2 regions of the Pseudomonas sp. NFX224 genome follow, and region 1 is predicted to be linked to the other one. Evidence: predicted binding sites of a transcription regulator. Region 1 holds the regulator's gene; the other holds the start of a gene.

The links. Region 1 encodes FliA, which starts transcription of late flagellar genes. Its sites were predicted from a motif close to CTAAAGTTTNNNNNNNNNNNGCCGNTAA; they were not measured.
Region 2: flgM (flagellar biosynthesis anti-sigma factor FlgM) is a predicted target of FliA. The motif match lies at 4,032-4,059, and genes of this name have one in related genera.

The regions. Positions count from the first base shown of each region.
Region 1 is NZ_CP183416.1:4,671,410-4,678,689, reverse strand. It holds gene ACNYC6_RS21400 (chemotaxis protein CheA) at 1-2,221, opposite strand, end outside; gene ACNYC6_RS21395 (protein phosphatase CheZ) at 2,257-3,045, opposite strand; gene ACNYC6_RS21390 (chemotaxis response regulator CheY) at 3,065-3,436, opposite strand; gene fliA (RNA polymerase sigma factor FliA) at 3,602-4,342, opposite strand; gene fleN (flagellar synthesis regulator FleN) at 4,339-5,169, opposite strand; gene flhF (flagellar biosynthesis protein FlhF) at 5,286-6,611, opposite strand; gene flhA (flagellar biosynthesis protein FlhA) at 6,623-7,280, opposite strand, start outside.
Region 2 is NZ_CP183416.1:4,482,080-4,489,359, reverse strand. It holds gene flgD (flagellar hook assembly protein FlgD) at 1-53, opposite strand, end outside; gene flgC (flagellar basal body rod protein FlgC) at 69-512, opposite strand; gene flgB (flagellar basal body rod protein FlgB) at 516-923, opposite strand; gene cheR (protein-glutamate O-methyltransferase CheR) at 1,284-2,111, opposite strand; gene ACNYC6_RS20510 (chemotaxis protein CheV) at 2,158-3,090, opposite strand; gene flgA (flagellar basal body P-ring formation chaperone FlgA) at 3,174-3,935, shown strand; gene flgM (flagellar biosynthesis anti-sigma factor FlgM) at 4,095-4,421, shown strand; gene ACNYC6_RS20495 (flagella synthesis protein FlgN) at 4,471-4,938, shown strand; gene ACNYC6_RS20490 (flagellar brake protein) at 5,031-5,777, shown strand; gene ACNYC6_RS20485 (MFS transporter) at 5,844-7,208, opposite strand; gene ACNYC6_RS20480 (glutamine synthetase family protein) at 7,278-7,280, opposite strand, start outside.

The sequences.
Region 1 (7,280 bases):
TCAGAGCGATGCGACCGTCACCGGTGATGGTGGCGCCCGACATGCCCGGGGTTCCCTGGAGCATTTTGCCCAATGGCTTGATGACCACTTCTTCCTGGCCTACCAGTTGATCGACGACGAAGCCGATCCGCTGGGTGCCCACCGAAAGAATCACCACATGGCCTTCACGCTGCTCTTCGTGAGCGGCGGAGCTGACCAGCCAGCGCTTGAGGTAGAACAACGGCAGCGCCTTGTCCCGCACGATCACCACTTCCTGGCCATCCACCACGTTGGTGGTCGACAGGTCGAGGTGGAAGATCTCGTTGACGTTCACCAGCGGGAACGCGAACGCCTGGTTGCCGAGCATGACCATCAACGTCGGCATGATCGCCAGGGTCAACGGTACCTTGATGACGATCTTCGATCCCTGGCCCTTGGCCGAGAAGATGTTGATCGAACCGTTGAGCTGGGAGATCTTGGTTTTCACCACGTCCATGCCCACGCCACGGCCCGACACGTCGGAGATCTCGGTCTTGGTCGAGAAGCCCGGGGCGAAGATCAGGTTGTAGCACTCGGTATCGCTCAGGCGATCGGCCGCGTCCTTGTCCATCACACCGCGTTTAACCGCGATGGAACGCAGGACATTCGGGTCCATGCCTTTGCCGTCATCGGAGATCGACAGCAGGATGTGGTCGCCTTCCTGCTCTGCCGCCAGGATCACTTTGCCGCCGCGGGACTTGCCCGAAGCTTCGCGTTCTTCCGGCGACTCGATGCCGTGGTCGACCGCGTTGCGCACCAAGTGGACCAGCGGGTCGGCCAGGGCCTCGACGAGGTTCTTGTCGAGGTCGGTTTCTTCGCCGACCAGTTCCAGGTTGATCTCTTTCTTGAGCTGGCGAGCCAGGTCGCGAACCAGACGCGGGAAGCGCCCGAAGACTTTCTTGATCGGTTGCATCCGGGTTTTCATGACCGCGGTTTGCAGGTCGGCCGTGACCACGTCGAGGTTCGACACGGCTTTGGACATGGCTTCATCGGCGCTGTTGGCACCCAGGCGGACCAGGCGGTTCCGCACCAGCACCAATTCGCCGACCATGTTCATGATTTCGTCGAGACGCGCGGTATCGACCCGCACGGTGGTCTCGGCTTCGCTGGCCGGTTTTTCCGCCGGTGGCGCGGCCGGGGCACGGGCCGGAGCCGGTGCAGACGCGGCGACAGGTGCCGGCTTTTCGGCTTTCGGCTCGGGCGCCTTGGCTATCGGTTTCGGCGCCGCAGCCTTGGCGACAGGGGCTGCAACCGACGCGCTGGCGCCGATTGCCGTTCCAGCCGTCGCACCCACTTCGGTGAACTTGCCTTTGCCGTGCAATTCGTCGAGCAGCGATTCGAATTCGTGATCGGTGATCAGGTCGCTTCCGGCTGCAGCAGCGGATGGCGCGACTGGCGTCGGCACCGAAGCGATGGCCGATTCCAGCGCATCGACGGCAAAGTTGCCTTTACCGTGAAGCTGGTCGAGCAGTGCTTCGAATTCGTCGTCGGTAATGTCGGAGCTATCGCCCGCGGCTTTCGGAGCCTGCGGTTCGGCCGGGGCAACAGGTGCCACGGCATCGACGGCGAACTGGCCTTTGCCGTGCAGCTGGTCGAGCAACGACTCGAACTCGGCATCGGTGATTTCGTCGCTGGCCGCGGCATCGCTGGCAGGCGCTGGAGCAGCCGTCGGCGCCTCGGCCTGAGCCTTGACAGCGTTCAGCGAGTCCAGCAGTTGTTCGAATTCATTGTCGGTGATGTCACCCGATTCGCTTTCAGCGACAGGCTCTTCAACCCCTTCGGCGACAGGCGCAGGCGCCGCCTCGTCCGCCGTTTGCGGCTCGGCCAGTCGGGCCAGTGCGGCGAGCAATTCAGGCGTGGCAGCCGTGATCGGGCTGCGCTCGCGGACTTCGCTGAACATGCTGTTCACCGCGTCCAGCGCTTCGAGAACCACGTCCATCAGTTCCGAGTCGACGCGACGCTCACCCTTGCGCAGGATGTCGAACACGTTCTCGGCGATGTGACAGCACTCCACCAGCTCGTTGAGCTGGAGGAAGCCGGCGCCCCCTTTTACAGTGTGAAAACCGCGAAAAATTGCATTGAGCAAATCCGCATCATCCGGACGGCTTTCCAGCTCGACCAGTTGCTCGGACAGTTGCTCTAGAATCTCGCCGGCCTCAACCAGGAAATCCTGAAGGATCTCTTCATCGGCGCCGAAGCTCATTAATGGTGTGCTCCTAACAGAACAGGTCTAAAAACCTAAAATCCAAGGCTGGATAACAAATCGTCCACATCGTCCTGACCGGACACAACGTCTTCTCTTTTATCGGCATGAATCTGCGGACCTTCACCCTGAGAGAGATGTTTTTGTGGATCTTTTTCTGCAAGCATCGCTTCACGGTCATGTTCGATGCCCGCAAAGCGGTCCACCTGGCTGGCCATAAGCACGAGCTTGAGCAGGTTGCTCTCAACTTCGGTGACCAGTTGGGTCACTCGCTTGATCACTTGACCTGTGAGGTCCTGATAATCCTGGGCAAGCAGGATGTCGTTGAGGTTGGTCGACACGGCGCGGTTATCCGTGCTGCTGCGCGCCAGGAATCCGTCGACGCGACGGGCCAGCTCGCGGAACTCTTCAGCCCCGACTTCGCGACGCATGAAGCGTCCCCAATCCGTGCTCAAGGCCTGGGCTTCGTCCGCCAGGCTGTTGACCAGCGGCGTGGCGTTTTCCACCAGGTCCATGGTGCGGTTGGCCGCGGCTTCGGTCAGTTTGACCACATACCCCAAACGCTCGGTGGCGTCGGTGATCTGTGACACTTCCTCGGCTTGCGGCATGTGCGGGTCAATCTGGAAATTGACGATCGCGCTATGCAGCTCACGGGTCAGCTTGCCCACTTCCTGATACAGGCCGCGGTCACGGGTCTGGTTGAGCTCATGGATCAATTGCACAGCATCGCCGAACTTGCCCTTTTCAAGGCTCGCGACCAGTTCGACGGCGTGTTTTTTCAGGGTCGATTCAAAATCGCCCTGCGAAGATTCGTTATGCCCCATAGCTCCCCCGTGGCGCAGTTCAACCGATGCGTTCGAAAATCTTCTCGATTTTTTCTTTCAACGCCTGGGCCGTGAAGGGTTTGACCACATAGCCGTTTACACCGGCCTGGGCCGCTTCGATGATCTGCTCGCGCTTGGCTTCAGCGGTCACCATCAGCACCGGCAGGTGCTTGAGCTTTTCATCGGCGCGCACGTGGCGCAGCAGATCGATACCGGTCATGCCAGGCATGTTCCAGTCCGTTACCAGAAAGTCGATGCTCCCGCTGTTGAGAACCGGAATGGCGGTAGTGCCATCGTCGGCCTCGACCGTGTTGGTGAACCCAAGGTCACGCAACAGGTTTTTTATGATCCGCCGCATCGTTGAGAAGTCATCAACGATGAGGATTTTCATGTTCTTGTCCAATTCGACCTCCAAGCAGACTAAAACGCGCCCAGCACCTGGACGCGCCATTTCAATCAATCTGGCAAAACACTCGATGACTGTCTGGAGTACAGCGGATCGAGACCGGCGCGGTTTTCACCCCACCAGCCACGTCGCAGTGCCCCCACACTGCCTTCAGCGCGCTCGCCACTCTCCCAAACGCCCCCGCAAACGGGCCGCGCACTGGCTGTGTAACTGGCTGACCCGAGACTCGCTGACGCCCAGGACCTCACCGATTTCCTTGAGATTCAACTCTTCGTCGTAGTACAGCGCCAACACCAGTCGCTCACGCTCCGGCAAATTGGCAATCGCGTCCGCCAGCGCCGCCTGGAAGCGTTCATCTTCCAGATCGCGTGACGGCTCGAGATGAGCACTCGCGCCATCCTCGTGCAGCCCTTCGTGTTCGCCGTCCTGCAACAGATCGTCGAAACTGAACAACCGGCTGCCCAGGGTGTCGTTCAAAATCCCGTAATAATCGTCGAGACTCAATTGGAGTTCGGCCGCAACCTCGTGATCTTTAGCGTCACGGCCGGTTTTAGCTTCAATCGCGCGAATGGCGTCGCTGACCATGCGGGTATTGCGGTGGACCGAACGTGGTGCCCAGTCCCCCTTGCGCACTTCATCGAGCATGGCACCGCGGATGCGGATGCCCGCGTACGTCTCGAAACTCGCGCCTTTGCTGGCGTCGTATTTGGTTGAAACTTCCAGCAGGCCGATCATCCCGGCCTGGATCAAATCTTCGACCTGGACACTCGCCGGCAGACGCGCCAGCAAGTGATAGGCAATGCGTTTGACCAGCGGCGCATAACGCTCGATCAGCTCGTACTGCGCATCGCGTGCCGATTTCTTGTAGAGGTTGTAGCCGCTGGCTGTCATAGAACCGGTCCTGCCGTTTGTTGCACGAGGCGCTCGACGAAGAATTCCAGATGCCCGCGCGGGTTGGCCGGCAGCGGCCAGGTGTCGACCTTCTGTGCGATCGCCTTGAACGCCAGCGAGCACTTGGAGCGCGGGAAGGCTTCGTAGACGGCACGTTGTTTCTGCACGGCCTTGCGCACGCTTTCGTCGTAAGGCACGGCGCCGACGTATTGCAGGGCGACGTCGAGGAAGCGATCGGTGACCTTGGTCAACTTGGCGAACAGGTTGCGCCCTTCCTGCGGGCTCTGGGCCATGTTGGCCAGGACGCGGAAGCGGTTCATGCCGTAGTCGCGGTTAAGCAGTTTGATCAACGCGTAGGCGTCGGTGATCGAGGTCGGCTCGTCGCAGACCACCAGCAACACTTCCTGGGCCGCGCGGACGAAGCTGACTACCGAGTCACCAATACCCGCAGCGGTGTCGATCACCAGCACGTCGAGGTTGTCGCCGATGTCGCTGAAGGCCTGGATCAGGCCGGCGTGCTGCGCCGGGCTCAAATGAACCATGCTCTGGGTGCCGGACGCGGCTGGAACGATGCGGATGCCGCCGGGCCCCTGCAACAGGACGTCGCGCAGCTCGCAACGGCCTTCGATCACGTCGGCCAGGGTACGTTTGGGTGTCAGGCCCAGCAGAACGTCGACGTTCGCCAGCCCCAGGTCGGCATCCAGCAGCATGACGCGCCGGCCAAGCTCAGCCAAAGCCAGGGACAAGTTCACTGACACGTTAGTTTTCCCGACGCCACCTTTGCCGCCGGTCACCGCGATCACCTGTACGGGATGCATGCTGCCCATGTTATTTCTTTACCTTGTCTTGCATAGACGGAGGCCACATTACTGGCTGCGCGTTCACAAACGGAACAATGCATGGCAGACCATCGATGTAGGTACAAAAACTATTCATTGTTACCTCAGCCTACCTGCTTGGTGGGGCTGTGGTAGATATCAGCGAACATGTCAGCCATGGCTTCTTCGCTGGGCTCTTCCTGCATTTGCACGCTGACGGCACGACTGACCAGTTGATGACGGCGCGGCAGATGCAAATCATCCGGAATCCGCGGGCCGTCGGTCAGGTAGGCCACCGGCAATTCATGACTGATGGCCAGGCTCAACACCTCGCCCAGACTCGCCGTTTCATCCAGTTTAGTCAGAATGCAGCCAGCGAGCCCGCAGCGCTTGTAACTGTGATAAGCGGCCGTGAGCACCTGCTTCTGGCTGGTGGTTGCCAGGACCAGATAATTTTTGGAACGGATGCCGCGCCCGGCCAGGCTTTCGAGCTGCATGCGCAGCGCCGGATCGCTGGCTTGCAGGCCAGCGGTATCGATCAGTACGACGCGTTTGCGCAGCAGTGGTTCCAGCGCCTGCACCAGCGATTGGCCCGGATCGACGTGGGTCACCGACACATTGAGAATCCGACCAAGGGTCTTGAGTTGCTCCTGGGCACCTATACGGTAGCTGTCCATGCTCACCAGCGCGATGTTTTGCGCGCCGTACTTGAGCACGTAGCGGGCAGCCAGCTTGGCCAGCGTGGTGGTCTTGCCCATGCCGGCAGGACCGACCATGGCAATGACACCGCCCTCTTCCAGCGGCTCGACTTCCGGGGTAGCGATCATCCGCGCCAGGTGCGCCAGCAGCATGCGCCAGGCCTGACGAGGTTCTTCGATATCGGTAATCATCGCCAGCAAGTCGCGCGACAACGGGCCGGACAGGCCGATGCGTTGCAGGCGACGCCACAGGTTGGCCTGGGCCGGACGGCTGCCTTGCAGCTGATTCCACGCCAGAGAGCCAAGCTGGACTTCCATGAGTTCGCGCAGGCTGTTGAGCTCGAAACGCATCGAGTCGAACACTCGCGAATCGACAGCCGGTGCAGCACTCGGTGCTGGCGCCGGGCGACGTGGCTCGGCGTAAGTCGGCTCGATGAGCGGTTCGGCGGCGGTCAACGGCAGGCCGGCGAACAACTGGCGATTGGTGGCGTTGTCGCTCTCGCCTTCGCTGCGCAGGCTCAATTCGGCCTGGGCGGTGACGATCCGCGACTGGGTCTTGCGCAGCTCGTCTTCGAGCTCCATGTTCGGAACGCGCGGAGCCAGCGCCGACAGCTTGTAATCCAGGGCAGCCGTCAGCTCGACACCACCGGCGATCCGGCGGTTGCCAATGATGGCGGCATCGGCGCCCAGCTCATCACGAACCAGTTTCATGGCCTGACGCATATCGGCGGCGAAAAAACGCTTAACTTGCATAAACCACTACCTCAGCCGTTGGGCCCTACTGTCGCAACGATGGTCACTTGCTTGTTGTCAGGTATTTCCTGGTAGGCCAGCACATGCAGCCCCGGGACTGCCAGCCGGCCAAAACGCGAGAGCATCGCGCGAACCGGACCGGCCACCAGCAGGATCACCGGTTGACCTTGCATTTCCTGACGTTGCGCTGCATCGATCAACGAGCGTTGCAGCTTCTCAGCCATGCTTGGCTCCAGCAAAACACCCTCTTCCGAGCCTTGTCCTGCCTTCTGCAGACTATTGAGCAATATTTGTTCCAACCTTGGCTCCAGCGTGATCACTGGCAGCTCGGAGTCAGTGCCTACAATGCTTTGCACGATTGCGCGGCTTACGCCGACGCGCACCGCGGCCACCAATGCGGCGGTATCTTGACTCTTGGAAGCATTGTTGGCGATGGCTTCGGCAATGCTGCGAATGTCGCGCACCGGCACCTGTTCGGCCAACAGCGCTTGCAGAACCTTGAGCAATTGCGACAGCGACAGCACACCCGGCACCAGCTCTTCAGCCAGTTTCGGCGAGTTTTTCGCCAGCAATTGCATGAGTTGCTGCACTTCCTCGTGGCCGATCAGCTCGCTGGAGTGCTTGTACAGAATCTGGTTCAAGTGCGTGGCCACTACTGTACTGGCATCG
Region 2 (7,280 bases), 190 kb from region 1:
TTGGCCAGGATGTCGTTGAGGCTCAAACTGCTGGTGGTATCAGTAACACTCATTTGAGTCGCCCCTTATCACTGACCGAGGGTCAGGACTTTCTGCATCATGGTTTTGGCGGTGTTCATCATTTCGGCGTTGGTCTGGAACGAACGGCTCGCGGAAATCATGTCGGCCATTTCTTCCACCACGTTGACGTTCGGGTAGTAGACGTAACCCTTGGCATCGGCCGCCGGATGGTTCGGCTCGTAGCGCGCCTCAAGGTTGCTCTGGTCTTCGACCACGCCCAGCACCTGCACGCCTTGGCCGGCGGCATCCTGGTTCTGGAACAGCGAATCGCTGCCGCCGCTCTGGCCGCCCTGGAACATGGTGGCGAATACCGGATGACGCGCGCGGTAGGTCTGGTCGATGCTCGACGAGACCGTCTCGGCGTTGGCGATGTTCGAAGCGACGGTGTTCAAGCGAGTGGTCTGCGCACTCATGCCGCTACCGGCAATGTTGAAAACACTGGATAGAGACATGACTTACTCTCCGCGCAGGGCTGACACCAGCCCTTTGAATTTGCTGTTGAGCAGGGTGAAGCTGGCCTGGAAGTTGACGGAGTTTTCCGCGTAGTTCGACTGTTCCAGTTGGGCGTCCACGGTGTTCTGGTCGATCGAAGGTTGCATCGGCGTGCGGTACATCAGCGACTCGTCGCCATTGCCCAAGCCTTCGGCTTCGATGTGACGGCTGTTGGTCATGTTCAAGGCGAACGTGCCGTTCTTGGCTTTATCGTTCTGCGCCTCGAGCACTTTCGAGAACTCCAGATCCCGCGCCTTGTAGTTCGGGGTGTCGGCGTTGGCGATGTTGTTGGCCAGGACTTCGGCACGCTGGGCGCGGAAGCCCAGAGCCTTTTCGTGAATGCCGAGCGCTTTATCGAAGCTGATGCTCATGTCGGGAAACCTTCGGGTGACCTGATTTTTCGTACGATGAACATAGCAAGCGTCATGCCAATTCAAAAAAGCCCGTAAACCGGGGCTTTGCGGGCAGTGGCAATGCGGCAATGCCAGAAAAGCGGCAACCGGTTTCCGCTGGATGCCGCTTTTCTGCCGCCGCCACTCTCTTTTCAGAACTCCGCCGGCCACTGCAGGAGCGAGCCTGCTCGCGATTGCGGTGCATCAGGTAAAGTTGAAATAGACTGTCAGGACGCCATCGCGAGCAGGCTCGCACACAGGGGTGGTGTCGGAGAGAAAATCGGCGGGCATAAAAAACGGGAGCCACAAAGGACTCCCGCTTTCGAGACACCGACAAAATCACTTCGCCTGGTAAATGATCCCTGGGCTGCACTGGACCATCTGGTAATGATCCGGTAATCCGTTCAGCGCTTCGGACGCACCGAGGAACAGATAACCACCCGGTTTCAAAGTGCTGTGAATGCGCAGCAGGATGTCCTTCTTCACTTCCGCGGAGAAGTAGATCAGCACGTTGCGGCAGAACACGATGTCGAACTTGCCGAGACTCGCGTAGCTGTCCAGCAGGTTAAAGGAGCGGAACTCCACACGGCTCTTGATCGGCGCCTTGATGGCCCAGCGTCCCGGCCCTTTTGGGTCGAAATAGCGCTGCAATCGCTCGGGCGACAAACCGCGACCGATGGCCAGGCTGTCGTACTCGCCGGTCTTGCAGTTGGTGAGCATGGTGCCGGACAAATCGGTGGCCACAATCTGCACGCCCATCTTCAATTGCCCAACGTTGGTCCGCTCGAACTCGTCGATGGACATCGACAGCGAGTACGGTTCCTGACCCGACGAACACGCCGCCGACCAGATCCGCAGACGTTGACCAGGACTGGCTTTGATCGCTTCAGGCAGTACCTTGTTCTTCAAGACCTCAAACGGATAAGTGTCACGAAACCACAGGGTTTCGTTGGTTGTCATCGCATCCACCACCATCTCGCGCAACCCGCTGCGCGGCTGGGTCTGGATGCGCTGGACCAGCTCACCCAGGGACTTGATGCCTTGCTGTTCCATCAGCTTGTTGAGACGGCTTGAGACCAGATACTGCTTGTTTTCACCGAGCAAAATGCCACAGGCTTTTTCCAGGAACACCCGGAACTGTTCGAAATCCAAATTACCCGTAGACAATGCTGCCGCCTCTTAAATCGTGTTGACTGCCAGGGGCCGAACGCCCCTAGCTGATGTCTGCTGCTTTGATCCGGTCGACTACCCGGGATGCCAGGTCATCAGGGCGGAATTTGGCCAGGAAGTCATCGGCACCGACTTTCTTGACCATCGCCTGATTGAACACACCGGACAACGAAGTATGCAGGATGATATGAAGCTTTTGCATGCGAGGGTCGTTGCGGATCTCGGCCGTCAGCGTGTACCCGTCCATCTCCGGCATCTCGATGTCGGAGATCATCATCAGGAACTCTTCTTCCGGCCTCTTGCCCTCGTCGACCAGTTTGCGCAGGTAATCCAGCGCTTGCCGCCCGTCGTTCAACGCCACCACTTCAACACCCACCGTCTGCAGGCAACGCGTGACCTGCTTGCGCGCCACCGACGAGTCGTCGACCGTCAGCACGCGCAACGAGAGCGCCTTGTGCTGGGTTTCGACATCCACCACGCCGGCCGAAATCGCTTCAGGCGTCGGTGCCACTTCCGCGAGCACCTTCTCGACGTCGATGATTTCAACCAACTGATTGTCGACCCGCGTCACCGCCGTCAGGTAGTGATCGCGACCGGTGCCCTTGGGTGGCGGATGAATCTCCTCCCAGTTCATGTTGACGATGCGTTCCACCGAGCGCACCAGGAAACCCTGGGTCTTGGTGTTGTACTCCGTGATGATCACGAAGGGATTGTTCTTGTCCTTCAAAGCACCGGAGCCGGTCGCCATTGCCAGATCAAGGATCGGAATGGTCGCCCCCCGGATATTCGCCACGCCGCACACGACAGGACTGGACTTGGGCATCAGCGTCAGTTGGGGGCATTGCAGCACCTCCCGAACCTTGAACACGTTGATCCCATACAACTGCTGCCCGTCGAGACGGAACAACAACAGCTCAAGGCGATTCTGCCCCACCAGTTGCGTGCGCTGGTTCACCGAATCCATTACACCAGCCATGCCCAGACTCCTACACCAACGCTAAGTGTTGTTGCGACGCACATTCATCTCTAAACGGCACGGCGCTTGCTTTTTATATTTCTATGAACACAGAACCGACATTTTTTCGACGCTTGACCACACCCTACCGCAAATGGCTTGGTGCGTTGGCCGCTGTGTGCCTGTTCAACGCTGGCAGCCCTGCCCTTGCTGACGCAGTTACCTTGCCTGACATGCTTATCGGCGTCACTCAGGGCTTTCTTGAATTCACCGTAGAAGACTATCTGGCCACCAGTCAAACGGAAGGTCGCTACGAAATCCAGGTCAACCAGCTCGATCCCCGCCTGCGCATGCCGATGTGCGACAAGGAATTGACAGCCACGCTGGAGAGTCCGGCCAAGCCGCTGGGCCGGGTCACGGTCAAGGTTCGCTGCGAAGGAACATCGCCCTGGACCGTCTTCGTACCCGCTCAAGTCCGCCTGTTTCGCGACGTCGTGACCACCACCCGACCGCTGCGGCGCACCGGCATTGTCGAGCCTGAAGATGTCACGTTGCGCGAGCGCGATATCAGCGTAATCACCCAGGGCTACCTGACTTCCCTGGACCAGGCGATCGGACAACGACTTACCCGACCAATGGTCGCCGATCAGGTGATTACCCTGGTGCACCTCGAACAAGCGGAAGTCATCCGCAAGGGCGATCAGGTAGTCATTACCGCCCGCAGTGGTACGCTCAGCGTGAAAATGCCCGGCGAAGCACTGGCAAACGGCGGCATGAGCGAACAGATCCGGGTGAAAAACCTCAACTCCCAACGGGTCATCAAGGCGCAAGTCACCGCGCCCGGCCAGGTGGAAGTGTCCATGTAAGCGTTCTCTGGAGAGTGGCGCCGAACGAGGGTGTTCCCTAAACTGTGTCCCATGCAGGACAAGCGTTGGCGCGCGCAAGCTCATTGATAAATGAGCCTAAAGTTTTTCCGGGTATGGCCGAAAACATGGCAAGCGTCCAAATTCCCAGAGGTTTCTATCATGGTCATCGATTTCAGCCGTTTGAACAGCTCCTCGTCACTTACGGGCAATACACGTACCAGCGCTGCCAAGGAAACCGCCGATGCCGGCAAATCCGCGCCGCTGAATACCCCGGCCGAACAGGCCAGCACCGTCACGAGCGGGGAATCGGTACATCTCAGCAATGAGGCTCAACAGTTGCAAAAGGTCACTGATACGCTGCGCGATCAGCCTGCCGTCGACAAAGCCCGCGTGGCCGAGCTGAAAGCAGCGATTGCCGATGGCAGCTATAAAGTCGACAGCAACCGTGTAGCCAGCAAACTCCTCAACTTCGAAGCCCAGCGCTAGGGCCACCGCCCGCGCCAGGCTTTTGGACGCTTAAAACCCAAGGCCAGCCATGCACGACACTAATCTACTGCAACTGATCACCGATGATTTTGCTCCAGCGCAACAACTGCTGGAGTTACTGCGTACTGAATCGATCGCCTTGCATGGTCGCGACATGTACCTGCTCGAAAACATTCTGGCGCAGAAGCAGGCATTGGTCATTTTGCTCGAACAGCATGGCCGCAAGCGCAGTGAAATCCTCGCCAGCCTCAACCTGCCCACCAACCGCAGCGGTCTGGAGCAACTGGCCAGCCAGTCCAGCGTTGGTGAAGCGTTGCTGGCGCAAAGCGATGTGCTGACCGACCTCCTGACCCAATGCCAGGCCGTCAATGCCAACAACGGTCAGTCGATCGTGGTACAGCAGGTCGCCACGGCCACCCAGCTGAAAATTATTACCGGCGGCGAGCCTCCAGCGCTCTATGATGCCAGCGGAACATTTTCCAAGCTTGTGAAACCGCGCCCACTCAGTCAGGCTTGAGCCCGCCGACGAGCCCACTCTATCAAGACGCGAAACTTGCTGGCAAAATGATGGCCAGCCGTAGTCAAAATTTGCCTGGAGATTGATTAACCGTGTCCAATGCCTTAAATGCGGATGATTCTCCGCAGCCACCCAAGGTGCTCAGCACGCCCCTGGAAATCTCCGGCAACCTTCGCCAGCTGCAAGAAAGCCATGACCCGCTGATCATCACGTTCCACGAGCGCAGTCAGCGCTTCCAGAGCTATCTGGTGGACATAGACCGTGACCGCAACTTGATCGCCCTCGACGAAATGATTCCCCGTGACGGCGAACGCTACCTGCTGGCCGGCGAACCGTTCAAGGTTGAAGGTTTCCATGAAGGCGTGCGTATTGCCTGGGAAAGCAATGGCCCGCTGACCATCGACGAATCCGGCGGTGCTCGTTGCTACCGTGGCACGCTGCCTGACGAGGTGGTCTACCACCAGCGCCGCAATGCATTCCGCGCAGCATTGAAACTGGCTCAACTGGTCAACGTCGACCTGGATGGCGAGAAGCTCAAGGCACCGATTAGCGGCAAACTGCTGGATATTTCCGCCACCGGTTGCAAGTTGCGCTTCGACGGCGATATCACCGCCAGCCTGCAACTGGGCCAGGTCTATGACCGCTTCTCAGCCGCCCTGCCCTTCGGCAAGATGACGGCTCCGGTCGAACTGCGCTACCTGCACTTCGAAGAAAGAATCTCCACCACCTTCGCCGGTGTACGCTTCCACAACATGAGCGGACTGGTGCAACGGCAGGTCGAGCGGTTCGTCTACCAGCTGCAACGCGAAGCGCGTCGTTTCGACAAAGACGATCTCTGATAGCAACGCTTCAATAAAAAACGGGCAGTCCCTTGCGGTGACTGCCCGTTTTTTTATGCCTGAGTGTTAAGGCCTGGCTTCGGTAAAGCTCTGTTCCCGGCCCGAATCCGGATCCTCTGGCGGCGTGTCGGTTGGCGGCTCCGGTTCCGGCGCTGGCTCGGGAGGAATCGGATTCTGCATCTGATCCTGCACCACTTGCTCATCCACACGCGGATCAAGTGCCGCCACCAATGGCGAACTCGACATGCTGTCCGGCATGGCAACGTGATGCAGAGGCGCATCGTCCACCTGATGCAGGTTGGTTACCGCTTTCGGACGAATTCGCCACACCAGCACCAGCGCAAAAAAACTGAAGAACGCATAGAGCATCTGGCTGCCGAACAACTTCATCAGCACGCCAGCCACCAACGGCCCAATGCTCGCGCCAACACCGTAGGTCACCAGCAGCATCGCTGTCAGCGAAACCCGTCGATCGCCTTCGACGTGGTCGTTGGAAAATGCGACCGCCAACGGGTACAGGCAGAACTGCACTAATGAGCAGAGGAACCCGGCGACGAACAACACTTCCAGCGGCACCTGCTTCATGATCGCCAGCGGCATGGCGGCCAGCGCCAGGCTGAACGCGAAACAGCGAATCAACAGCGCCCGGTCATAGCGATCGGACAACCAGCCCAATGGCCACTGCACCAACAGCCCGGCAAAAATACAGCTACCCATGAACAGACCGACCTGCTCCGTGGACAAGCCTTGCTGAGAGGCATACAGCGGCGCCAAACCGTAGAACGAGCCAACGATCAGCCCGGCTCCCAACACCGTACTCAACGATTGCGGCACTCGCTTGATAAAAAAGCGCGGCTCCATCGGCGCCGGATGCAGCGGCGCCGGGTGAATGCGTCGCGTCAGCGCCACCGGCACCAGACACAGGGTGAAGCACAGCGCTACCAGCATCAGCAGTTCAAGGCCCAGACTCGGATGCATGACGAGAATCAGTTGCCCCAATACCAAGCCCAGGTAGGAAGCGATCATGTAGCCGCTGAACACCAGTCCGCGCTGCTTGGCATCCGCCTGCTCGTTGAGCCAGCTCTCGATGACCATGTACTGGCACATCATGCCCAGGCCGACGATCACCCGCAGGAACAGCCACGCAGGCAGCCAATCGACCAAACCATGCCCCAGTACCGCCGCACCGACGATCCCGGCACAAGCGGAATACGCTCGAATATGCCCGACCCGCGCAATCAGCCGATGGCCGATCTTGCCGCCCAGCACCAGGCCGAAATAGTTGGCGGCCATCAACGCACCGACCCACAGGCTATCGACGTGATCGGCAGCCAGGCGCAACGCCAGGTAAGTACTCAACAGGCCTGAGCCGATCAACATCATCAGCGAGGCGAAATAAAGCGCTCGAAAGGATTTCCAGATTTGGCGCATCGGCGTTCCGAGCGGCTCCTTGCAGTGAGTAACGGGCTATGAAAACGATAGCCCGATGTCGACATTTCGTCA